2 regions of the Methylorubrum sp. B1-46 genome follow, and region 1 is predicted to be linked to the other one. Evidence: predicted binding sites of a transcription regulator. Region 1 holds the regulator's gene; the other holds the start of a gene.

The links. The regulator PhoB, encoded in region 1, activates phosphate uptake and scavenging genes when phosphate is short. The targets are predictions, from matches to a motif close to TGTCATNNANCTGTCAT.
Region 2: the regulator PhoB is predicted to act here: its motif matches at 4,909-4,925, upstream of LPC10_RS18090 (OprO/OprP family phosphate-selective porin).

Annotation. Positions count from the first base shown of each region.
Region 1 is NZ_CP088247.1:5,158,462-5,170,153, forward strand. It holds gene LPC10_RS23915 (hypothetical protein) at 1-14, opposite strand, end outside; gene pstS (phosphate ABC transporter substrate-binding protein PstS) at 319-1,362, shown strand; gene pstC (phosphate ABC transporter permease subunit PstC) at 1,475-2,449, shown strand; gene pstA (phosphate ABC transporter permease PstA) at 2,507-3,400, shown strand; gene pstB (phosphate ABC transporter ATP-binding protein PstB) at 3,438-4,253, shown strand; gene phoU (phosphate signaling complex protein PhoU) at 4,467-5,180, shown strand; gene phoB (phosphate regulon transcriptional regulator PhoB) at 5,273-5,977, shown strand; gene LPC10_RS23950 (GcrA family cell cycle regulator) at 6,226-6,768, opposite strand; gene LPC10_RS23955 (cell envelope integrity EipB family protein) at 7,283-8,149, shown strand; gene LPC10_RS23960 (potassium channel family protein) at 8,259-9,029, shown strand; gene LPC10_RS23965 (DUF421 domain-containing protein) at 9,147-9,674, shown strand; gene LPC10_RS23970 (DNA polymerase IV) at 9,686-10,954, opposite strand; gene LPC10_RS23975 (cobalt-precorrin-6A reductase) at 11,042-11,692, shown strand, end outside.
Region 2 is NZ_CP088247.1:3,877,400-3,889,091, reverse strand. It holds gene LPC10_RS18100 (ribonuclease E/G) at 1-2,093, shown strand, start outside; gene LPC10_RS18095 (pyridoxal phosphate-dependent aminotransferase) at 2,250-3,416, opposite strand; gene LPC10_RS18090 (OprO/OprP family phosphate-selective porin) at 3,506-4,861, opposite strand; gene LPC10_RS18085 (HD-GYP domain-containing protein) at 4,995-6,038, opposite strand; gene LPC10_RS18080 (DsbA family protein) at 6,350-7,129, shown strand; gene LPC10_RS18075 (mechanosensitive ion channel family protein) at 7,214-8,395, opposite strand; gene LPC10_RS18070 (Hint domain-containing protein) at 9,223-10,539, shown strand; gene LPC10_RS18065 (hypothetical protein) at 10,839-11,510, shown strand.

The DNA.
Region 1 (11,692 bases):
TGCGGCTCCGTCACGCTGACGGTCTCCTCGACTTCTCTCGTGCGGGGCCGCCGCTGTCCCGGTTCTCACAGGAATCGATCCCGCCGGAATCGTTCTCGCGAGGCGGCGCCCGCTTGCACCTGGAAGGACAACGCCGAAGCGCTCCAAGCGGTCCCATCCTCAACGAAATTCCGCCTCGCCGAAGTCTGTCATGTCAGCGTCATGTGGCCGTCATAGAGGCGGCGCGTCGGCGCACTAGATGGCAGCAGTGTCGCAGCGAGACCGGTCCGAGATCAGGATCGGTCCCGGCAAATGCGCCCGACACTTACGGAGATGCTTGTGAAACCCTTCGCTTACGCCTTGGCGGTCGGCCTCGCTGCCGCTCAGCTCGCGACCTCGGCCCTGGCTGCCGACATCACCGGCGCCGGCGCCACCTTCCCCTTCCCCGTCTATTCGAAGTGGGCCGAAGCCTACCGTAAGGAGACCGGCACCGGCCTCAACTATCAGTCGATCGGCTCGGGCGGCGGCATCAAGCAGATCCAGGCCAAGACCGTCGATTTCGGCGCGACCGACGCGCCCCTCAAGCCGGCCCAGCTCGAGAAGGACGGTCTCATTCAGTTCCCCACCGTGATGGGTGGCGTCGTTCCGGTCGTCAACATCGCCGGTCTCGAGCCCGGTAAGCTCAAACTGACTGGCGAGATCGTCGCCGAGATCTACGCCGGCAAAATCCTGAAGTGGTCCGACCCGAAGATCACCAAGCTCAACGAGGGCCTGAAGCTGCCCGAGGCGAACATCACTCCGGTCTACCGCTCGGACGCCTCCGGCACGACCAACATCTTCACCACCTATCTCTCCGCGGTGTCCGAGCCCTGGAAAAAAGAATTCGGCGCCGCCACCACCGTGAGCTGGCCGGTCGGCCAGGGCGGCAAGGGCAACGAGGGCGTCACCGCCACCGTCAAGCAGGTTCCGAACTCGATCGGATACGTCGAGTCGGCCTACGCCAAGCAGAACAAGCTCGCCTACGCTCTGATCGAGAACAAGGCCGGCAAGTTCCCGCAGCCTGACGACAAGGCCTTCCAGGCTGCCGCCGCCAGCGCCGACTGGAAGTCGACCCCCGGCTTCGGCATCGCCCTGACCAACCAAGCCGGTGAGGATGCTTGGCCGATCACCGCCGCGACCTTCATCCTCGTCTACAAGGAGCCGGCCGACGCGGCCAAGGCCGCCGACGTACTGAAGTTCTTCGACTGGGCCTACAAGAGCGGCGACAAGCTCGCGAGCGAACTCGATTACGTGCCGCTCCCCGACAACGTCGTCGGCCTCATCCACGAGGAGTGGAAGGCGGTGAAGGGCAAGGACGGCAAGCCCGTCTTCGCCGGTCACTAAATCCGAGACGAAGGGCCCTCCCCCACGGCGGATGAGGGCCCTTTCCGATGTGGTCCGCTCGCCTCGCGCCTGACGGCGCGCTACACGCTCACCAGCCGAAGAGCCTTCGCGGATGACCGCCTTGACCCAGACCCTCGCCGTCGACCGCCAGACCGCGGTGGCCCGCACCGCTCCGAGCAAGAGCGCCGACCGCCTCTTCCAAGGAGTCGCCTACGCCTCCGCCCTGCTCGTGCTCCTGGTGCTCGCCGGCATTCTCGGCTCGATCATCTACGGTGCCTGGCCGGCCTTCTCGGAATTCGGCTTCGGCTTTCTCACCTCCAGCGCCTGGAACATCGGCACCGAGCAGTTCGGCGCGCTGCCAGCCGTGGTGGGCACGGTCGCCGCCGCGATGCTGGCGCTGATCATCGGCGTGCCGATCTCGCTCGGCATCGCGGTCTACCTCACGCAGCTCTGCCCCGGCTGGGCGCGCAAGCCGGTCGCCATGACCATCGAGCTGCTCGCCTCGGTGCCCAGCATCATCTACGGCATGTGGGGCCTGTTCGTCTTCGCCCCGCTCTTCGCCCGCTTCGTCCAGGTGCCGGTCTCGAACGTCGTCGAGGGCATGCCGATCCTCGGCACCATCCTGTACGCCCGCATCCCCTCGGGCGTCGGCGTGCTCACCGCCGGCATCATCCTCGCCATCATGATCGTGCCCTTCGTCGCCTCGATCACCCGCGACATGCTCGATCAGATCCCGACCGTGCTGCGCGAGAGCGCCTACGGCATCGGCTGCACCACCTGGGAGGTCGTGCGCCACGTTCTGGTGCCGCAGGCCTCGGTCTCGATCATCGGCGCGATCATGCTCGGCCTCGGCCGCGCGCTGGGCGAGACCATGGCGGTCACCTTCGTGATCGGCAACGCCAACCGCCTCTCCGCCTCGATCTTCGATCCGGGCTCGACCATCGCCTCGCGCATCGCCAACGAGTTCAACGAGGCCGACGGGCTTCAGCTCTCGTCGCTGATGGCGCTCGGCTGCCTGCTCTTCATCATCACCTTCTTCGTGCTGATCATCGCCCGTCTGCTGGTGCGGCGCGCCAAGGTCGCCTGATCCAAGGTCGCCTGCCAACGTCGCGCCAGACCGCCCGAGCCCAAGGGACGCCGAACCATGGACGCCAGCAACCCCGTCGCGACGGCCGAGCGCACGCCGATCGCCAGCCGCGTGCGCCCCGGCCGCCGGGTCGCCGACCGCGTGCTGATCCTCGCCAGCACGATCGCAACCCTGCTCGGCATCATCGTCCTCGGCTCGATCCTGCTCATGCTGATCGTCGAGGGTGTGAAGGGCTTCTCGCCCGCCCTGTTCACGGCGCCGACGCCGGGCCCCGGCTCCGAGGGCGGCGGCATCGCCAACGCCATCCTCGGCAGCCTCATCATGACGTTCCTGGGCATCCTCATCGCCACGCCGATCGGGCTGATGGCCGGCACGTATCTCGCCGAGTACGGCCGGACCTCGAAGCTCGCCGACATCATCCGCTTCCTCAACGACGTGCTGCTCTCGGCGCCCTCGATCCTGATCGGCCTGTTCGTCTACACGCTGATGGTCCGGCCGATGGGCACCTATTCCGGCTGGGCCGGCGCGGTGGCGCTTGCCATCATCGCCACGCCGGTGATCGTGCGCACCACCGAGGACATGCTGCGCCTCGTGCCCGGCCAGATGCGCGAGGCCGGCGCGGCGCTCGGCGCCCCGCGCTCCCTCGTCATCCGTGCGGTGACCTGGCGCGCGGCGAGCGCGGGCATCGTCACCGGCATCATCCTGGCGCTCGCCCGCATCGCCGGCGAGACCGCGCCGCTGCTGTTCACGGCGCTGAACAACAACAGTTGGTTCAACACCAACCTGCTCGGCGGCGTGCCGAACCTGCCGGTGATGATCTACCAGTTCGCCCTCTCGCCCTACCCGAACTGGCAGAGCCTCGCTTGGTCGGGGGCGCTCCTCATCACCGTCACCATCCTTGCCCTGTCGGTGGTGGCCCGCTTCGTGATCAAGGACCAGCGGCCGCGCTGAAGGCCCCGGGACAGACCTCCTACCGACGAGAGATCCGATGAGCGCCTCCCCCGCGATCCGCAGCCAGTTCGAGGGCCGCAGCCCGGCCGACGTCAAGGCGCCCGTGCGCATCGCCGTGAAAGACCTGAACTTCTACTACGGCAGCTTTCACGGCCTGAAGGACATCAACCTCGATTTCCGCGACCGGCAGGTCACGGCGCTGATCGGCCCGTCCGGCTGCGGAAAATCGACGCTGCTGCGCACCTTCAACCGCATCTACAGCCTCTACCCGGAGCAGCGCGCCGAGGGTGAGATCCTGCTCGACGGGCAGAACGTCCTCGACTCCAAGGTCGATCTCAACGAGCTGCGCTCGCGCATCGGCATGGTGTTCCAGAAGCCGACGCCCTTCCCGATGTCGATCTACGACAACGTCGCTTTCGGCCTGCGCCTCTACGAGAAGCTGCCCAAGTCTGAGCTGGATGGCCGCGTCGAGGAATCGCTGCGCAAGGCCGCCCTGTGGGACGAGGTGAAGGACAAGCTCAAGCAGCCCGGCACCGGCCTGTCGGGCGGCCAGCAGCAGCGCCTGTGCATCGCCCGCACCGTGGCCCAGCGCCCCGAGGTGATTCTGTTCGACGAGCCGACCTCGGCTCTCGATCCGATCTCGACCGGCCGCATCGAGGAACTGATCGAGCAATTGCGGGCCGATTTCACGATCGTCATCGTGACCCACAACATGCAGCAGGCCGCACGCATCTCGCAGTTCACCGCCTTCATGTATCTCGGCGAGCTGATCGAGTTCGACGCCACCACGAAGATCTTCATGAACCCGGCCAAGCGGCAGACCCAGGACTACATCACCGGCCGCTTCGGTTAAGAGTGCCTCATAAAACTCCCGATCAACGGCCGTTCTCGCTCTGGAGACGACAGCGCAGCGGGAGTTTTGTGAGAGACACTAAGCCCGGTCGCGACTGCGATGCCGTCGCGATCCACCCTGCGTCCTCGTTTCGAGGCTCTCGCCGTCGCCGGACTCGCGTCCGCTTCGACCCGAGAGCGCTCTCGTCCGACTGCCTGATCGGGAATGCGCGACATGGCCGAGCACATCGTCTCCTCCTACGACACCGACCTTGAAAACCTGCGCCGCTCCATCGCCGAGATGGGCGGCGTGGCCGAGAAGATGATGACCGATGCCACCGATGCCCTGGTGCGTCGGGACACGACGCTCGCCCAGGCGGTGATCGTCGCCGACAAGCGCCTCGACCTGCTGCAGCGGGAAATCGAGGAGCGCTCGGTTCTCCTCATCGCCCGGCGCCAGCCGCTGGCCATCGACCTGCGCGAGACGATCTCCGGCATCCGCGTTTCCGGTGACCTCGAGCGGATCGGTGATCTGGCCAAGAACATCGCCAAGCGCGTCGTGGCAATCAGCGATCAGGCGCAGCCGCAGAAGATCGTGCTCGGCGTCCAGCACATGAGCGACCTCGTGCAGGAACAGCTCAAGGACGTGCTCGACGCTTATGCCAGCCGCGACGTGGCCGCCGCCCACGAGGTATGGCAGCGCGACAGTGCCATCGACGCGCTGTACAACTCACTGTTCCGCGAACTCCTGACCTACATGATGGAGGATCCGCGCAACATCTCGTTCTGTACCCACCTCCTGTTCTGCGCCAAGAACGTGGAGCGCATCGGCGATCACACTACCAACGTGGCAGAGACGATCGAGTACCTCGTCACCGGCGAGACGCCGACGGCTGAGCGGCCCAAGAACGACGCTTCGAACTACGCGACGGTGACGCCGAGCGCCTGACGAGGGCGCTCGAGACGCGCGGCGCCGAAGACGCGTCTCCGGCCTGCCCCAGCGAGGGACTGGGCCGGACGCAACGGATGGAAAGACGGACGATGACGAGTGCGCGCATCCTGATCGTCGAGGACGAGGAATCGCTGACGACCCTGCTGCGCTACAACCTCGAAGCGGAGGGCTTCGCGGTCGACGTCGCGATCCGCGGCGAAGAGGCGGACCTGCGCCTGCACGAGATGACGCCCGATCTCGTCTTGCTCGACTGGATGGTGCCGGGGCTCTCGGGGATCGAGCTGTGCCGCCGCATCCGGGCCCGGCGCGAGACGGAGCGGCTGCCCGTCATCATGCTGACCGCCCGCGGCGAAGAGGCGGACCGCGTGCGCGGCCTCTCCACGGGGGCCGACGATTACGTCGTCAAGCCGTTCTCGGTGCCGGAGCTGCTCGCTCGCGTGCGCGCCCTGTTGCGCCGGTCCAAGCCCGCCCACGTCGCCGACATGCTGGTGGCCGGGGACATCGAACTCGACCGCGTCAGCCACCGCATCCGCCGCCAGGGCCGCGAGATCCATCTCGGGCCCACGGAGTTCAAGCTGCTCGAATATCTGATGCAGAGCCCCGGCCGGGTTTTCTCGCGCGAGCAGCTGCTCGACGGGGTGTGGGGCCACGACGTCTACATCGACGAGCGCACGGTGGACGTCCATGTCGGCCGCCTGCGCAAGGCGATCAACCGCCCGCGCCAGAGCGATCCGATCCGGACCGTGCGCGGCTCCGGCTACTCGTTCGATGAGATGTTTGCCGGAGCCGAGTGAGGAAGGGAGCCCTCGGTCCGATCGGTCGATCGGGAGCGCGACATCGCCGGACAAGACGCGTCGTGGATCGCTTCGGCTTCGCCGCGCGATGACGGCGGCGGACTGACGGGATCAACCGTTCATCGCCGCTCCGTTGGATGAGGTGGCGGGGTGATGTCCGAGCGCTGCCGGCGCACTTGGCGAGGGCGCCGGCGAATCCAAGCTCTCTGCGGTCGACGAATTCCCCGAGCAGAGCCTCTTCGAAAGACTTAGCGGAAGCCGGCGACGCGTCGGTCGCGCTTACGCTCGGCAGCCGGCTGATAGGCGACCTGGGCGTGTTGGGTGCAGTAGGGCAGGCCCGTGATGGCGCGGGCGCCGCAGAAGCGGAATTCCGGCGACGTCGGATCGCCCATCGGCCAGCGGCACATGGAGTCGCGCAGATCCATGATCGTAACGCGCTCGGAGACCGCGAGCGCCACGGGCTCCGGAGCCGGTGTCGGCGGCAGCGGGAAGTTCGGTGCAGGACGATGGGCCACGATCGCCGGCGGCTCCGGCAGCGTCGGCTCCTCAACGAGAACCGCCTCGATCTCGACCTCGGCGGCCAAGTCATCCCTGCGACGCCCCTGCGCCGCAGCCGGACCGACCGGTTTGACGCGACCCGCGAGCCCGAGGCGATGGACCTTGCCGATGACGGCGTTGCGGGAGACGCCGCCGAGCTGAAGGGCGATCTGGCTCGCGCTCAAGCCATCGTCCCACAGGCGGCGAAGCAGCTCGACGCGTTCATCCGTCCAGCTCGGGACCGCTTCCGTCATTGCCCCCTCCACGTCGACACGTCCTTTGTACGCACAACCGACCGACCGCGCGGCGTCTCGGCCGCGCGGAGCGACAGCAGACCTCGCCAGGGCTCTTAATCTGGCCCTGCACATGTCGGTTAACAGACGCCAAAGCTGCCGATGGCGACGCTGTGAAGACTACAGGACAGCTCGGCCGCGGAGCAAGGGTCGCAGCGTTTCACGGACCGGTTTCCACCGCCAATCCGACTCCGCCGACGACGCCCCGGAACCGTTCCGGCGTCAGGGTAGCCGAGTCTGTCAAGACCGCTTAACGCATTGCGTAAAATTGCTCTTTTCCGGATCCGGCAATCGCCGGAAGTGCGATCCGGCAGTGCCTTCGAGCGGGTATGCAAGCCGTAACAGCGCCTCTGCCCCTGCTCGGGCGAGAAACGAAAAATGATTGTCCCAGCAGGCACAATGCCTATGTCACGGGCGTCATCCGCCGGCCTGTCGCCTGTGGACAACCGTTCTTGAGCGGATCTTGGGAGATCGCATGCGACTGCGCCTCGCGCCGGCCCTGTTTCTTCTCGCCGCGTTGCCCGGCACCGCTTCGGCTGCCGGACCGGCCGCGCCGGTTCCGGATGAGACGGCGATCCGGCTGACCAACCACCGGGCGGTCTACGATCTGTCGCTGGCGCGTTCCACCGGCACGCGGGCGGTCGAGGGTGTGCGCGGACGCATCGTCATCGATTTCTCGGGTGATGCCTGCCGCGGCTACACCATGCAGACGCGGCAGGTGACGATGATCGATTCCGGCGAGTCGGGCGATCGCACCTCGGATCTGCGCAGCACGACCTTTGAGAACGGCGACGGCAAGAGCTTCCGCTTCCGCACCACGACCCTCCTCAACAACGCGCCGTCGCCGGCCGTGGACGGGACGGCGGAGGCGGGCGACGCCCTTAAGGTAAAGCTCAAGGAGCCCAAGCGCGACCAGTTCCAGACGGACGCCGCGGTGATGTTCCCGATCCACCACATGATCCGCCTGATTCAGGCGGCCAAGGCGGGCGAGACCACCGTCGCGGCCAAGGTTTTCGACGGCTCGGACGATGGACGCAAGGTCTACGACACGCTGGCGATCATCGGCCGCCCGAGCGCGGCGCCAGCTTCCGATACCGAGCGCGACAAGCCCCTGCGCGAGGGCGACCACGCCAGCATGCGGCGCTGGCCGGTGACCTTGAGCTACTTTACCCCCGGCGAGGGTGAGCGGACGCCGATCTATACCCTCACCTTCGACCTCTACGAGGACGGCGTCAGCGGGCGGTTGAACCTCGATTACGGGGACTTCGCCATCAACGGCACCATGAGTCGCCTCGACCTCGCCAAGGCGGACGCGAAATCCGGGACCGACTGCAAGAAGTAGCCCTGAAAGAACCTTGGATCGTCGATGCGAAATCGGCGGCGGATCGGGCTGAGCCCGAGGAACGTTCATGCTGCCGGAGCCCCGAGCGGCGGCGGCAGCGTGTGGCGAGATGGCGGGCCTGAGGCAGAGTCTGCGGGAGCTCTACGAGGGAAGCAGTGACCGCGCGCATCGCTTCCGCTACGGCCTTCTCGCCTTCGATCTCGCCACCCTCCTGTTCATCATCGTCTCCTCGTTTCTTCCCCGGCCGCCGCTGATCGAGGGGATCGACGTGGTGATCGGTGTGGCCGTCGCCGCCGACTTCGTCTCACGGCTGGCGATCTGCCCGCGACCGGCACGCGAATTCCTGCGGCCGACGACCTGGGCGGACGCGGCGGCGATCGCCTCCTTCCTTGCACCCATCGTCGGTGAGGGAGCCGGCTTTCTGCGCATCCTGCGCACGCTCCGGCTGCTGCGGACCTACCAATTGCTCGACCGGCTGAGAGCGGACTTCCCGTTCTTCCGCCGCAACGAGGAGGTGATCATCGCGGTGGTGAACCTCGCGGTGTTCATCTTCATCATGACGAGCCTCGTCTACGCGACGCAGCACGGCTCGAACCCGAACATCGGCAACTACGTCGATGCGCTGTACTTCACCGTCACCTCGCTGACGACGACGGGCTATGGCGATGTCACCCTGCAGGGCACGGGCGGCCGCCTGATCTCGGTCGTGGTGATGATCTGCGGCGTCACGCTGTTCCTGCGCCTCGCGCAGGTCCTGTTCCGGCCCTACAAGGTACGCTTCCCCTGTCCCGCCTGCGGCTTGCAGCGGCACGAGCCGGACGCGGTGCACTGCAAGGCCTGCGGCACTCTGCTCAACATTCCCGACGAAGGGGCGGATTGAGCCGCATCGGCCCGAGACCCTGATGCGTTTCTCGTCGAATGACCGCCGTTCCCTGCGCGCGCAGCGACGCGATGGGCGCACGGTCGTCCCAGGCGGTTGAGCGAGGCGGAGGGGCGAATGCCCGATTGGCGAGCATTGGTCGTGCCGGAGCACTCCCTGCTGGAGATCGCCCTGCGCGGTACCGTCATGTACCTCGCGCTGTTCCTCATCATGCGCTTCGTCATGCAGCGCCAGGCGGGCGCCGTGAGCCTTGCCGACCTGCTGGTCATCGTCCTGATCGCCGACGTCTCGCAGAACGCCTTCTCCAACGAGTACAAGTCGCTGACCGAGGGCATCCTACTGGTGCTGACGATCGTCGGGTGGAACTACGCCATCGACTGGATCGCCTTCCGCTTTCCCGCCTTCGAGCGCTTCATGACGCCGAAGCGGCTCCCCCTCGTCGTCGATGGCCGCATCTGCTGGCGGAACATGCGTCGCGAGATGATCACGCATTCCGAACTCATGACCCAGCTGCGCCTGCAGGGAGTCGACGACCCGGCCCTCGTGCGGCTCGCCTCGCTGGAGGGGGACGGCAGCATCAGCGTGATCCGCTGCGACGGCGAGGAGACCGCGCCCGGGCCGCAGGACCGCCGGGAGCCGGCCTGAGCCCCGCGACCTCAAGCCCTGGGCTTTGCCGGCTCCGTCCGTCGCCGCTCCGGTTCGCCGGTGAAGACGAGGCCGCGTTGGATCGCCCCGCTGCCGAACTTCTCGCGCAGCCGGTCGAGGGCCGCCTCCCGGCGGGCGACGCGCTCGATGCCCTGATCGGCGAGGTCGCCGCGGTCGGCGTGGATCGCGCCGCAGAGATCGCCGCCGCCGATGCCGATCAGCCGAAAGGCAGTGCCGTCGCAGGCCGCCCGGAGCATCGGTTCGCCCTCGTGAAACAGCCGGTCGGCGAGCTGCGTCGGTTTGAGGCCGCCGCGGGTGCGGGTGCGCAGCCGGAACCGCGCATCCTTCAGCTTCAGCGTGACGCTGCCGGCGGCGAGTTCCGCCCGCTTCAGCCGGGCCGAGACCTTCTCGCACAACTGCCACAGGATCGGCCGCAGATCCTCGAACCGGGTGAGATCGGTCGAGAAGGTCGTCTCGGCCGAGACGCTCTTGGCCTCGCGGGTCGGGCGCACCGGCCGCCGGTCGCGGCCGGCCGCGAGATCGATCAGACGCAGGCCGTCACGGCCGAGTGAGGCCTGCAGGCGCACCGGATCGGCGCGCAGGATGTCGCCGACCCGGTGGATGTTGAGCGCGGCGAGCCGGTTGCGGGCGCTCTCGCCGATGCCGGGCAAGATGCCGACGGGCTTGTCGGCGAGGAAGGCGGCGGCCTCTTCGCCACTGACAATCGAGAAGCCGCGGGGCTTGTCGAGGTCCGAGGCGATCTTGGCCAGGAACTTGTTGGCGGACAGGCCCACCGAGACGGTGATGCCGACCTCCGCCTCGACCCGCGCGGCGAAGCGGGCGAGCGTCAGGGCCGGGCTCGTGCCGTGCAAGCGTTCGGTCCCAGACAGATCGAGAAACGCTTCGTCGATGGAGACGGGCTCGACCAGCGGCGTCAGCGCCAGCATCATCGCCCGCACCTCGCGCCCGACGCGGGCATACTTCTCCATGTCGGGCCGCAGCACGGTGGCGTCGGGGCAGCGCTTCAACGCCTCGAACATCGGCATGGCCGAGCGCACGCCGGAGATCCGCGCAAGGTAGCAGGCGGTGGAGACGACGCCGCGCTTGCCCCCGCCGATGATGAGCGGCCTGTCCCGCAGCGACGGGTCGTCGCGCTTTTCGATCGCGGCGTAGAAGGCATCGCAATCGACATGGGCGATGGTGAGCCCGTCGCGGGCCGGGTGGGTGAGCAGCCGCGGTGAGCCGCAGCCGCGGCAGCGCAGGGCGCCCACGGCTTGCATCGTCAGGCAATCGCGGCAGAAGGGTCTCACGTCGAAAACCTTGCCCGACCTGTGCCGGGCTGATCGCGGGCGAGACAGGTTGTACGAATGTCCGGGGCCGCCGACCAGGGTTCTTCCGCCGGCCATCCAAAGCCGAATCCCGGTCCACGCCCAATGCGGGTGCTCGTGCTCGGCGGCACGACCGAGGCGAGCGCGCTCGTCGCCCGGCTCGCTCCCGAGACGGACTTCGCGGTGACGCTCTCCCTCGCCGGCCGCACCGCGGCGCCGCGGCCTGAGCCGGTGCCGATGCGCGTCGGCGGGTTCGGCGGTGCCGAGGGGTTGGCAAGATGGCTGACCGAGAACGGCATTGAGGCAGTGATCGACGCGACCCATCCCTTCGCCGCGCGGATCTCGGCCAATGCCGCTGCGGCCTGCCGGGCCGCCGCCGTTCCGCTGCTCGCCCTGCGCCGCCCGGCCTGGGAGCGGCAGCCCGGCGACGACTGGACCGAGGCCGCGAGCGTACCGGCCTGCCTCGATGCGCTCGGGCCGGCGCCGCGAACGGTGTTCCTCACCATTGGCCGGCAGGAGCTGTCCGCCTTTGCTCCCGCCCCGCAGCACGCCTACGTCGTGCGCACCATCGAGCCGGTCGGCGATGCGCTGCCGGTGCCGAACCTCGTGACGGTGAGCGCCCGCGGCCCCTTCGCGCTCGCGGACGAGATCCGCTTCATGCGCGAGTCGCGGATCGAGGTGCTGGTAACG
Region 2 (11,692 bases), 1.3 Mb from region 1:
TGATCAAGCGCCGCCAGATCATCCTCGTTCAGGTCGTCAAGGAGGAGCGCGGCACCAAGGGCGCGGCGCTCACCACCTACCTGTCGCTCGCCGGCCGCTACTCGGTGCTGATGCCCAATACCGGTCGCGGCGGCGGCATCTCCCGCAAGATCACCTCGGCCGCCGACCGCAAGCGCCTGAAGGAGGTCGTGGCCGATCTCGACGTGCCGGAGGGGATGGGGATCATCCTGCGCACGGCCGGCGCCTCGCGCACCAAGCCCGAGATCAAGCGCGACTTCGAGTACCTGATGCGCCTGTGGGAGAGCGTGCGCGAGCTGACGCTGTCCTCCACCGCCCCGGCGCTGGTCTACGAGGAGGGCTCGCTGATCAAGCGGGCGATCCGCGACCTCTACAACAAGGATCTCGACGAGGTTCTGGTCTCCGGCGAGGACGCCTACCGCGAGGCCAAGGACTTCATGCGGATGCTGATGCCCGGCCAGTCGAAGGTGGTGAAACCCTACCGTGACCCGACGCCGATCTTCGCCCGCTACGGCGTTGAGCAGCAGCTCGACGCGATGTTCTCGACCCATGTGGCGCTTCGCTCGGGCGGCTACCTCGTCATCAACCCGACCGAGGCGCTGGTCTCGATCGACGTGAACTCGGGCCGCGCGACGCGTGAGCACGACATCGAGGACACCGCGCTCAAGACGAACCTCGAGGCGGCGGAGGAAGTCGCCCGCCAAGTGCGCCTGCGCGACCTCGCCGGCCTAGTCGTGATCGACTTCATCGACATGGAGGAGAAGCGCAACAATCGGGCGGTGGAGAAGCGCCTGAACGAGGCGCTCAAGAACGACCGGGCGCGCATCCAGGTCGGGCGGATCTCGCCCTTCGGCTTGCTTGAGATGAGCCGCCAGCGCATCCGCACCGGCGTGCTCGAATCGTCGTCCATCCCCTGCGCCCATTGCGGCGGCTCGGGCTTCGTGCGGGCGACCTCCTCGGTGGCGCTGCATATCCTGCGCTCGATCGAGGAGGGGCTGCTCAAGTCGGCGAGCCACAACGTCGTGCTGCGCACCCGCACCGAGACGGCGCTCTACATTCTCAACCAGAAGCGGGCGCATCTCTACGATCTGGAGCAGCGCTTCCAGGTGGCGATCACCATCTCCGCCGACGACCGGCTCGTGGCGACTTCGGCCTTCCAGCTCGAACGCGGTGAGCCGGCGGTGAAGCACGAGGGCCCGGTGACGGGCGTGCGCGCCGTGGCGATCTCGCCGGTCTACGAGGCCGAGGAATTCGAGGACGACGTCGTCGAGACCGAGGAGGGCGAGGAGGCCGAGATCGCGGCCGAAGCCGAGACCGAGACGGAGGGCACCGCCGAGGAGCGCTCGGCCGCCGACGCCTCCGAGGACGGCGGCGGACGCCGCCGCCGCCGTCGCCGCCGTCGTGGCGGGCGCTCCTCCGGCGAGGGCGAGGCCCGCGCGCGGCAGGACAACGGCGACGACAACGAGGACGAGGCCGGCGACGACAACGGAGCCGAGAGCGAGGACGGCGACGAGGCCCCCGAATCCGAGGCGCATGTTGACGAAGCGGCCGTCGGCACCGCCGCCGAGCGGGACGAGGCCGCCTCGGAGGCTGCCGAGGCTGGCGACGATGACGGCAACGGACGCCGCCGCCGCCGCGGGCGCCGGGGCGGCCGCGGCCGTGGCCGGACCGAGCGCAACGGTTCCTCGGACACGGATCAGGATTCCGAGGCCGACGAGGCCCGGTCGGCGGACGCCTCCGAGACCGTCTCCGAGGCGCATCCTGAGGAGACCGCCTCCGACGCCCTTCCGGTCGGCCCCGAGGAGCCGGTCAGCGACGCCGACGTGACCACGGTCTCGCTCGCCGCCGAGAACGGCAGCGCCGCCGAGCGGCCTCCGGTCGCTCCCGCGCCGGAAGTCGAGCCGATCCGGGCGGATGCCGTCGCGGAGGCCGCGACCGAGGCGGCGGCCCCCGTCCCGGCGGCGCCGGAGCCGGCGCCCGAGCCCGTCGCGGTGGTGCTGACCCCGCCCGATCCGAACCGCCCGAAGCGGGCCGGCTGGTGGTCGCGCACCAAGGCGGCGCTCGGCGGGGAGTAACCCCCGACCGAGGATCCGTTCAAATCCCTCTCCCCTCCGTGGGAGAGGGCATGTGCGGACTAGGCGGGTGATCCCGTTCCCGACCCTCGCTCACGCGAGGGCCGCCCTTCCCCCACAGGGGGAAGGGATCGCTGCGCCGCAGGGCTTTGCGTCCGGTCAGGAGCCCAGCCACCCCTTCAGCCGCGTAACCGCCTCGGCGCAATCCACCTGCGAGCCGGCGAAGGAGAAGCGGATGTGGTGGCCGCCCTCCTCCGGGTCGAAATCGAGGCCGGGTGTGGCGGCCACCCCGGCCTCGTCGAGCATGCGCCGGCAGAAGGCGCCGGCATCGTCCGTCAAGCGAGCCATGTCGGCGTAGAGGTAGAAGGCGCCGTCCACCGGGTGGATGCCGGTGAAGCCGAGAGGCGGCAGCGCATCGAGGAGCAGGGCGCGGTTCCGCGCGTAGCCGTCGCGGATCGCCACGATCTCGTCGAGCGTGTCGAAGGCGGCCAGTGCCGCGATCTGCGAGAGATAGGGCGCCGAGATATAGAGGTTCTGCGCCAGCCGCTCGATCCCGCGCACGAGGGCGTCGGGCACGACCATCCAGCCGACCCGCCAGCCGGTCATGCAGTAGAATTTCGAGAACGAGTTGATGACGACGGCAGCGTCGTCGAATTGCAGGGCGGTGGCCGTCGGCACGCCGTAGCTGAGCCCGTGATAGATCTCGTCCGAGATGAAGGGCAGGCGCAAGGACCGCGCGGTGGCACAGAGTTCGGCGAGGCGGGCCGGCGCGATCACCGTGCCGGAGGGGTTGGCCGGGCTCATCACCAGCAGGCCCGAGAGCCGCTCCGCTGCGTGGACCGCGCGCACCAGCGCCGGGGTCGGGGCGTAGCGGTCCTCGGCGCGCAGGGTCAGCGGCTGCGGGATCAGGTCAAGGGCGCGCAGGATGCCGTCATAGGCCGGGTAGCCGGGGCGCGGCACGCCGATCCGCGCGCCGGCATCGAACAGGGCGAGGAAGGCGAGCACGAAGCCGGCCGACGAGCCCGTCGTCACCACCACCCGCTCGGGGGAAAGGCGGACACCGTAGGTCTCGGCGTAGTGCCGGGCGATGCGCTCGCGCAAAGCGGGCAGCCCGAGCGCCTCGGTATAAGGGATGCGCCCGTCGGCGAGCGCGGCTTGCGCCGCCGCGATCACCGCGCGGGGCGCCGGCGCCGAGGGCTGGCCGACCTCCATGTGGACGACGCCCTCCCCGCGCCGCTCGCGGGCGCCGGCGGCGGCCATCACGTCCATCGCCAGGAAGGGGGCGACGGCCTGCGCACGGCGCGAGAGGGCGGGATCGGGGCTCACGGCGGGCTCCTCACGGGAGAAGTGGGACAGGGCTGCAGGTAGACCCTGACGCCAGCCCGCTCAACCGCGAGGGTCGCCGCCTGCCCCGCCTACCAGTAGAGCTGCGCCCGGCCGATGAAGACGTCCGCATCGACGGTGCGGCGGCCGAAATTCAGCGCCGCCGCCGACGGCTCGGCGTGGGAGCGGATGTAGTCGAAGACGAAGCGGATGTTGGGCTCGGGATACCAGTTCACGCCCGCGGTGAAGTCGTGCTCGATGCCGCCGCGGATCTCGCGGGATTCGAGGTCGATGGCGCTGTAGCGAAGTCCGAGTTCGAACACGCCGGTGCCGCCGCGGCTGACCCGCTGGCCCTCCTCGACGGTGATGCCGGTGAAGACGCCGTACTCGCTGCCGTAAGTCGGGGCGACCCGGTAGGGCCGGCCCTTCCGGTCGAGCACCACCGAGGCCTGGATGTAGCCGCCCTGGAAGAACAGCGGCGGGCGCCCGTCGCGGCGCTCGATATTGGTGAGGATGTACTCGCCCTGGAGCCGGAACGGTCCCTGCTGCCACGCCGCCTCGAACCCGGCGCGGCCGATCGCCGTGGCGTTGCGGATCGTCCGGGTATCCACCAGCGGGCGGGCGAACAGGAACGCTTCCGAGCGGCTCGACAGGCCGGGGCTGCTGGTGTCGTCGCCGAGGGTCCGGTAGCTGCCGGCCAGCCCGAGATGCACGACGTCGTTCCTGTTCTCGGAGAGCCACGGCGTGTAGGTCACGCGGGTGGTCGAGGCGATGCCGTTGTTCTGGATGCCGGTGCTGATGTTGCCGCCGAACACACCTGTCACCGCCGTCCAGTTTGCGCCGTGGGTGCCGATGGCGGTGCCGAAGTTGCGTGCCGGCGCGAAGGCGTCGGCCTGGGAGCGCTCGGTGAACTGGCTGACGTTGTCGCTGATGAGCTGATCGAGGCTGAACGGCTCCTTGAAGTTGCCGTGGGTGATGATGACGTCCTTGAAGCCCTTGTAGGCGACGATGGCGTCGCTCACCGGCACCCGCGGCTCGTTGACGTCGTACTGGAAGGCGAACTCGAAATTCTTGAGGCTGTAATAGGTCTCGATCCAGGCCCGGCGGATCGCCGCCGGCTCTTCGAAGGCCGGGCCGAAGCCGCGCTGCTGCACCCGCCCCGCGCCGAAATCGGCCTGAAGCCGGCCGCCGACGCGGAATTTGCTGCCGTCCTCGAAGCGCGCCGTGATGCCCTTCTCGTCGAGGGTGATCGGCGGCTTGTCCGCGTCGGCCTTCGCCCCGAACGGCTCCCGCTTCGGCTCGCCTTTGCCGGGCCGGCTCTCGGCGGCGTGCCTCCTCGGCCGCTCCTCGGCGATCGCCGCCGTGCCGCCGAGGCAGACCAGGGATAGGGCCAGGGATAGGATCGGGGCGCAGACCGGGGGGCGTGACCATCGTCGGGATGAAGACATGCACAAGTCCCTCGAAGGCGATCCCTCCTTAACTTATGATGGCTTCCATGACCGTCGTACGACGAGGGTGCGATCGGGGCATGCAAGCCACGAAGAAGCAGGCTCGCCGGGGCTACCCTCGCCGGGAATCGCCTCAGGGGGTATCCCGGACCGCCCGGCCGAACGCCTGCACCAGTCCGCCCTCCAGCTTCCCTTCCATGCCCGCCAGGATGGAGAGCGCGTCGTGGCTCGACATCGGCGCCTTGTAGGGACGCCGCTCGATCAGGGCGGCGTAGATGTCGCAGATCGTCAGCAGCCGGACCGGATCGCCGATCTCGCCGGAGCACAGCTTGTCTGGATAGCCCGACCCGTCGAGCATCTCGTGGTGGTAGCGGGTTACCGCGAGCGTCACCGCATCGCAGCCGCCCGACGCGCTGAGGATCTCATGGCCGATCGGCGCGTGGGTCTGCATCACCGCGCGCTCGTCGTCGTCGAGCCGGCCGGGCTTGTTGAGGATGGCATGGGGAATGCGCGACTTGCCCACGTCGTGCACCAGGGCGGCCCGGGTCATGAGTTGCCTGTCCGCGGCGGAGAGGCCGAGGCTCTGGGCGAAGGCGGCGACGACGCCGGAGACCAGCAGGCAGTGCTGGAAGGTCACGTCGTCGTGCGCCCAGACCTCGTCGAGCCAGCGCGACAGGCCCCCCTCGTGAATGGCGTCGAGCACCGGGCCGACCCCCTGCTCCACGTTCGACATGTCGACGGCGCCGGTCTGGGCGGAGGCGAACAGGTTGGTCATCAGCGTGCCGGCCCGCTGCGTCTCGCGGGTGACGACGAGGTCGGCCACCGATTTGTCGGGCCAGACTTCGCGCACCAGCGAGCCCACGACCATGCGCGGCTCGGCCAGAGCCGACAGGCAGAGCGTGGCGCCGAGATTGCGCGCCTCGGTGAAGCCGCTCTGTCCGCCGCCGCGCGTCAGGCAGATGAGCGGCGTGCGTGCCCGTGCCGATCGGCTCGTGAGCAGGCGCAGGCAGCGTTTGGCTTCGGGGCGGCTCAGGGTGATGTCGGCGATCACGCCGCGGAGCGGACCGATCCGGTCCCAGGTCTCCTCGGTGCCGACGACTCGGCACTCGGCAACGGCGCGCACGGCATCGACCAGAGGCTGGCTACGATCTGGCCGATCGCTCACCACGACGATCACGCTGTGCTCCCCCCGTTTCGCCCGCTCCGGCGGCATCGCGGCTGCCCGAGAACTTGAAGTGCATCGTTTAGCGAATCGATAATGTAGCGCGGTCTTGGCTGAAACTTCTAAGCGAGCGGCCGGCGCCGTGAAATTGCCGCAGCCCTGGAGCAGGACCGGACGAAGGCTTTTCCGGGCGGCGGCCCCGTGGAAGTTAGATTGGCATCGGCGCGGTGGTCGCGCTGTGCCATAGTCTCGTCGCGCAGGGCCGGTTGAACGCTCCGTCGATGTTCCCGCCGGGCCTTCGTCCCGACACGTATTACGAGGTCTCGATGACGCTGTTCCGCTCCGTTTCCGTCCTCGCCCTCGCCGGCGGCCTATCGCTCGGCGCGGCCGCGGGCGCCCGCGCGGAGGAGGCCGTCCCCTTCACCGACGCTCAGCGCAAGGCGATCGAGGGGATCGTCAAGGACTACCTCGTCAAGAATCCCGACGTGCTCCAAGAGGCGATTGCCGAGGGCGAGCGCCGCGCCCAGGAGACGCAGAAGCTCGCCCAGGCCGCCGCGCTGAAGGAATCGCGCGAGGCGCTGACCAACTCGCCCCACGGCATCGTCGCCGGCAACCCGAACGGCGACGTCACCGTGGTCGAGTTCTTCGACTACAATTGCGGCTATTGCCGCAAGGCGTTCACCGACGTGCAGACCCTGATCAAGTCCGATCCGAAGCTGCGGGTGGTGCTCAAGGACTTCCCCGTGCTCGGCGCCGAGTCGCTGGAGGCAAGCCGGATCGCGCTCGCGGCCAAGCTGCAGCTCAAGCCGGAGAAGATGTTCGATTATCACGCCAAGCTGCTCGAGACGAAGGGCCGCATCAACGGCGAGCGGGCGATCGCGGTGGCACGTGAGTTCGGCGCCGATATCGAGCGCCTGAAGCGGGATGCGCAGGGGCCGGAGGTGAAGGCCGCGCTGACCGAGAATGTCGGTCTGGGCGACAAGCTCAGCCTGTCGGGCACCCCCGCCTTCGTCATCGGCGACGAGATCCTGCCCGGCGCGGTCGGCGTCGAGCCGATGCGCAAGACCATCAACGACATCCGCCAGTGCGGTCACGCGAGCTGCTGAGGCGGTCTCCCCTACGGCGATGAGAAAGGGCCCGGTGCGGATCGACCGCACCGGGCCCTTTTCGTTTCCGGTGCGGTTGCCGGTTCAGGCGGCCGCTGCGCGGGGATCGCTCCGGACCGGGCGCTCGCCGCGCAGGCCGGGCCCGTTGCCGGCCTCGGGCGTGACCCGGCCGCCGGGATAGGGCGGATCGGGGTTGACCCATTCCGCCCGCTGGCGCGGCAGAGCGGCAGGATGCTCCTTCTGCAGGAAGCCGATCATCTTCTCGCGCACCTCGCAGCGCAGGTCCCAGGTCTGGGGTGCGTTGCGCGCGCTCACCAGCATCCGCAGCTCGATCACGCCCTCGCGCGCATCCGAGACCTGCAGGTTGACCACTTGGCCGTCCCACAGCCGGGACGCCCCCGCGATCCGCCGCAGCTCCTTGCGCATCGCCTCGATCGGCGCCCGGTGATCGACGTAGAGGAACACCGAGCCGATCAGGGACGCACCCTCGCGGGTCCAGTTCTGGAACGGCTTCTGGATGAAGTAGGTCAGCGGCAGCACGAGGCGGCGCCAGTCCCACAGCCGCACGACGACGTAGGTCGCCGTGATCTCCTCGACCCAGCCCCACTCGTTCTCGACGATGATCGCGTCCTCGATCCGGATCGGCTGGGTGATGGCGATCTGGATGCCCGCCACGAGGTTGGAGAGCACCGGCTGCATCGCCAGCCCGAGGATCAGCCCGGCGGCGCCCGCCGAGGCGAGGAGGCTCACGCCGTATTGCCGCACCGGCTCGAAGGTCATCAGCACGATGGCCGCGGTGAGGAGGGCCACCATGGTCAGCGCCGCCCGCTCCAGGATGCGCATCTGCGTGAAATGCTTTCGCGCGAGCAGGTTGTCCTCTGCGTCGAGCTTGAACCGGCGCAGGTAGATCACGGTGGCGATGTGGATCGCCGTGGCGCAGGTCCAGCCCGCCAGCGTCACGAAGGCGACGAGCAGCACCTGATTGAGAACGAGCCGGATCTGCCAGGTCAGGGGGGCGGTCGAGACCGCGAGCGCCAGGGCCACCACCAGCAGCGCGAGCCGGCTCGGACCCCGGGTGCGCGAGACGAGCGAGCGCCAGAATAAGCTTTTGCCGCTCACCGCCCTCTGCGCGAAGCGATAGGCGACCCCGTGCAGGGGCAGCACCAGCGCGCAGCAGCCGGCGATCAGGATCGGGCTCGCGACCCACCAGGGAAGCTGGACGATCCATCCGATGAGCTCGTCGAAGACTGCGTGGGCTTGCGCCATCGATCACCTCCTCGTCGCAGGGGCAATGATCGCTACCGGGCACGGTTCCGCACTGCACAATGGTGCGTCGGAGAGGGATGACGGGGTGAATTTTGCTGCGATCGGGCTTGTGCCGAGACCGCCCGACACGGTCGCTTCTGACGAGTTTCGAAGGTCAGGGGGGACACGGGAACGGCTCGACCGTGCGTCGGCTCGCTTCCGACCCCTCTCGGACACTCCAACCGCGGGCCTGCAATCCACGCTGTTGAACTCCTTGCGGACATTCGAGCCGCTTTCGCCGAAGGTCCGGATGGAGTGGAGAGCAGGCACGAGAATCTAAGCAGGATCTGGATGCATCCATTACGGTTTCGGAATTGAAATCTTCACTTGCCAAACAGTATGTCGCAATAATTTCCGGTTATTAAAAGATACATAGATAATCCTTGAACAAATATTTGATGAATCTTGCGGCGCATATCGTGCTGAACTGACACCATCAGACCGCCGGCGGTGGGGTACGGGCAAATTAGGAATATGAATTGCCTATATGTCCCGAATACTTTTCCTATTTGGCATTACCATGCAGATTCTGCGGCAATATGTTGCAAATGAAGCACAGGCACGGCTCAATCCTAGAAGATAATAAGTTTTGTGACGAACTATATGTTTCGAGGGATTGCTGGCCGCTCAGGTTCGCGGCATTCTTTTAGGAGAGGCGAACGGTGGAGCGCGTCTTCAGGGTCGTCTGTAAATAACTAACAAGAACGAGTTTGAGCTTACACTTGTTAGCGCACTTTGTATGTTGCAAATGCGGGAGCTCAAATTGTTCGATTCAGGGAGATAACGCGATGGCTCTGCCGATAAATTTCAATAATACTGTATATGCTGCCGGATTTCTCGGCATTGATGACGGTGGGGCGTCTGCCACTTTCCAGGTCGATGCTGCATCCACCTACTCTGTGAGCATCAACGGCACAGTTACTGGTCCGGGCAGCACCGTGAATCTCACTTATGGCGCGGATGCGCCGGCCGGATTTGCTGGGACGTCGGTGCAGCTCACCGCGACGCAGTATGACAACTCTGACATGATGTTGTTCACGAGTAATGCAATTCCCCCCGGCGAGACAGATCGGGGAACTTACCGGTACCTTCTGTCAAATACGCAATTGTATGGATCAAATCCCCCGGCCGGAACGACGAGGACGCGGTTTACTGCCGACAGCAACGGTGCTCTCGGAGATTATAACGCTCGAGCCACGGGTGGTACCGGAGCCACGGGCGGTACCGGAGCCACGGGCGGTACCGGAGCCACGGGCGGGACTGGAGCCACGGGCGGCACCGGAGCCACGGGCGGTACCGGAGCCACGGGCGGCACCGGAGCCACGGGCGGTACCGGAGCCACGGGCGGCACCGGAGCCACGGGCGGCACCGGAGCCACGGGCGGCACCGGAGCCACGGGCGGGACTGGAGCCACGGGCGGCACCGGAGCCACGGGCGGCACCGGAGCCACGGGCGGCACCGGAGCCACAGGCCCGGTAATCTGCTTCACTCCCGGCACCCGCATCGCGACGCCTGATGGCGAGACGGCGATCGAGGATCTGCGGCCCGGCGATCGTGTCCGTCTCGCCGACGGTGCCGTTGCCATCGTGCGCTGGATCGGCCGTCGGCACCTCGACCTGCGGACTCATCCGCAGCCTGCCACTGCCCATCCCGTGCGGATCGCCGCCGGCGCCTTCGGCCGAGGCCTACCGGTTCGGGATCTCATCGTCTCGCCCGGCCACGGCCTCTACTGCGACGGCGTTCTCATCCCTGCGATCTGCCTCGTAAATGACCGCACAATCACGCGGGTGGCGGTCTCCTCGGTCGAGTATCTTCACGTCGAGCTGGAGCAGCATGCGCTCCTGCTTGCTGAAGGATTGCCGACGGAGAGCTACCTCGACGTGGACAACCGCGGATTCTTCGAGAATGGCGAGGCGCCGCTGATCCTGCACCCGACCTTTGCGGCGATGGCGCATGAGGGGGGCTGTGCGCCCTACGTGATCGCTGGGGCTAAGCTGAAGAAGGTGCGGGCGCAGCTTGAGCGGCAGGCTGACGTCCAAGAGGTGGAGCAGCGGTCGCATGCTGGATGGCGGGCACGTCTCGGCCTCAGCCGCTCAATCGCCTGACGACTGTTCGGCGCTGAGCCTGCTCAGCGCCGAACTTTCCTGACAACTTGTGCATCGTCCCGAAAGGTGGTCACCGGCTTTTGGAAAAAGACGATGCATAAACAAGAGGATAGAGCATCGTGCTGGATCTGATATCCAGCACGATGCTCTCGACGGTACGGATCCGCCCGCTTCCGACAATCGGCCGAGGCTTGGCGAATAACCGCGCTCGGCCTGCCTGCCCCGCAGGGTGTTGAGGCGCCCGAGGCCCATTCACTTGCCGCGCCGGAGCCTGTGCGGCCTCAGCTGAGACAGATGCGATGGCCAAGCGGCTTCGTCGATGGAGGGCGGCTGCCCGTTTTTGGTACGCAGAGCTTCGGCTGCTCAGGGAGCGTCGCCTGATCGCCAGCTCCGAGCTGTTTGACGAGACGCTCTATCTCTACGAAGCTCCCGACGTCATGCGCGAGGAGGCGGAGCCGATCGAGCATTTCTGCCGCTTCGGCTGGCGCGAGGGCCGACGGCCCAACCTCTACTTCGACCCGCTCTGGTATCGCGACCGCTACCTCAAGGGAGCCGACCAGAACCCACTCGTGCATTACCTCACGGTCGGTGAGGCGTCTGGCTGCCGCCCAGTCTGCTACTTCGATCCGCACTGGTACGCGCGAACCTACGGGCTGCCACCTCGAATCTGCGCGCTGGCCCACTTCCTCACCCATCGACGCAGTCAGCGTTTCGCGCCAAACCCAAACTTCGATCTCGCTTTCTATCTCGACCGTTACGGTGTCGAGATCGGTCCGAATCGCGATCCGTTTGCGCACCACCTGCGCTTTGGGGCCGTACGAGACATCGATCCGTCGCCGTGCTTCGACTCGGAGCGTTACCGACATTCAAAGATGACTGATCCACCCCCGGGGATGCGCACACCCTGGGCAGAGGCCGATCTGCGCGTGCCTCTCGTTCACCACCTGGACGCGCAATGTCGCAGCGCCTGAATAGCATCTTCTGAAAGTGTATATAGCAGGCGTCACCGATAATAGGATGAGTTGAATCTGCCCCTTTTTGCCAGCAAGTGATGTTTTGCAATGATTGTCTCTCGATGCGCAGAACTTGCATCGATTATATCTTGCCTTGGCAGGCGCCGGTTGCAGCCATGCGATGCTGCCAGGTCGCTCTG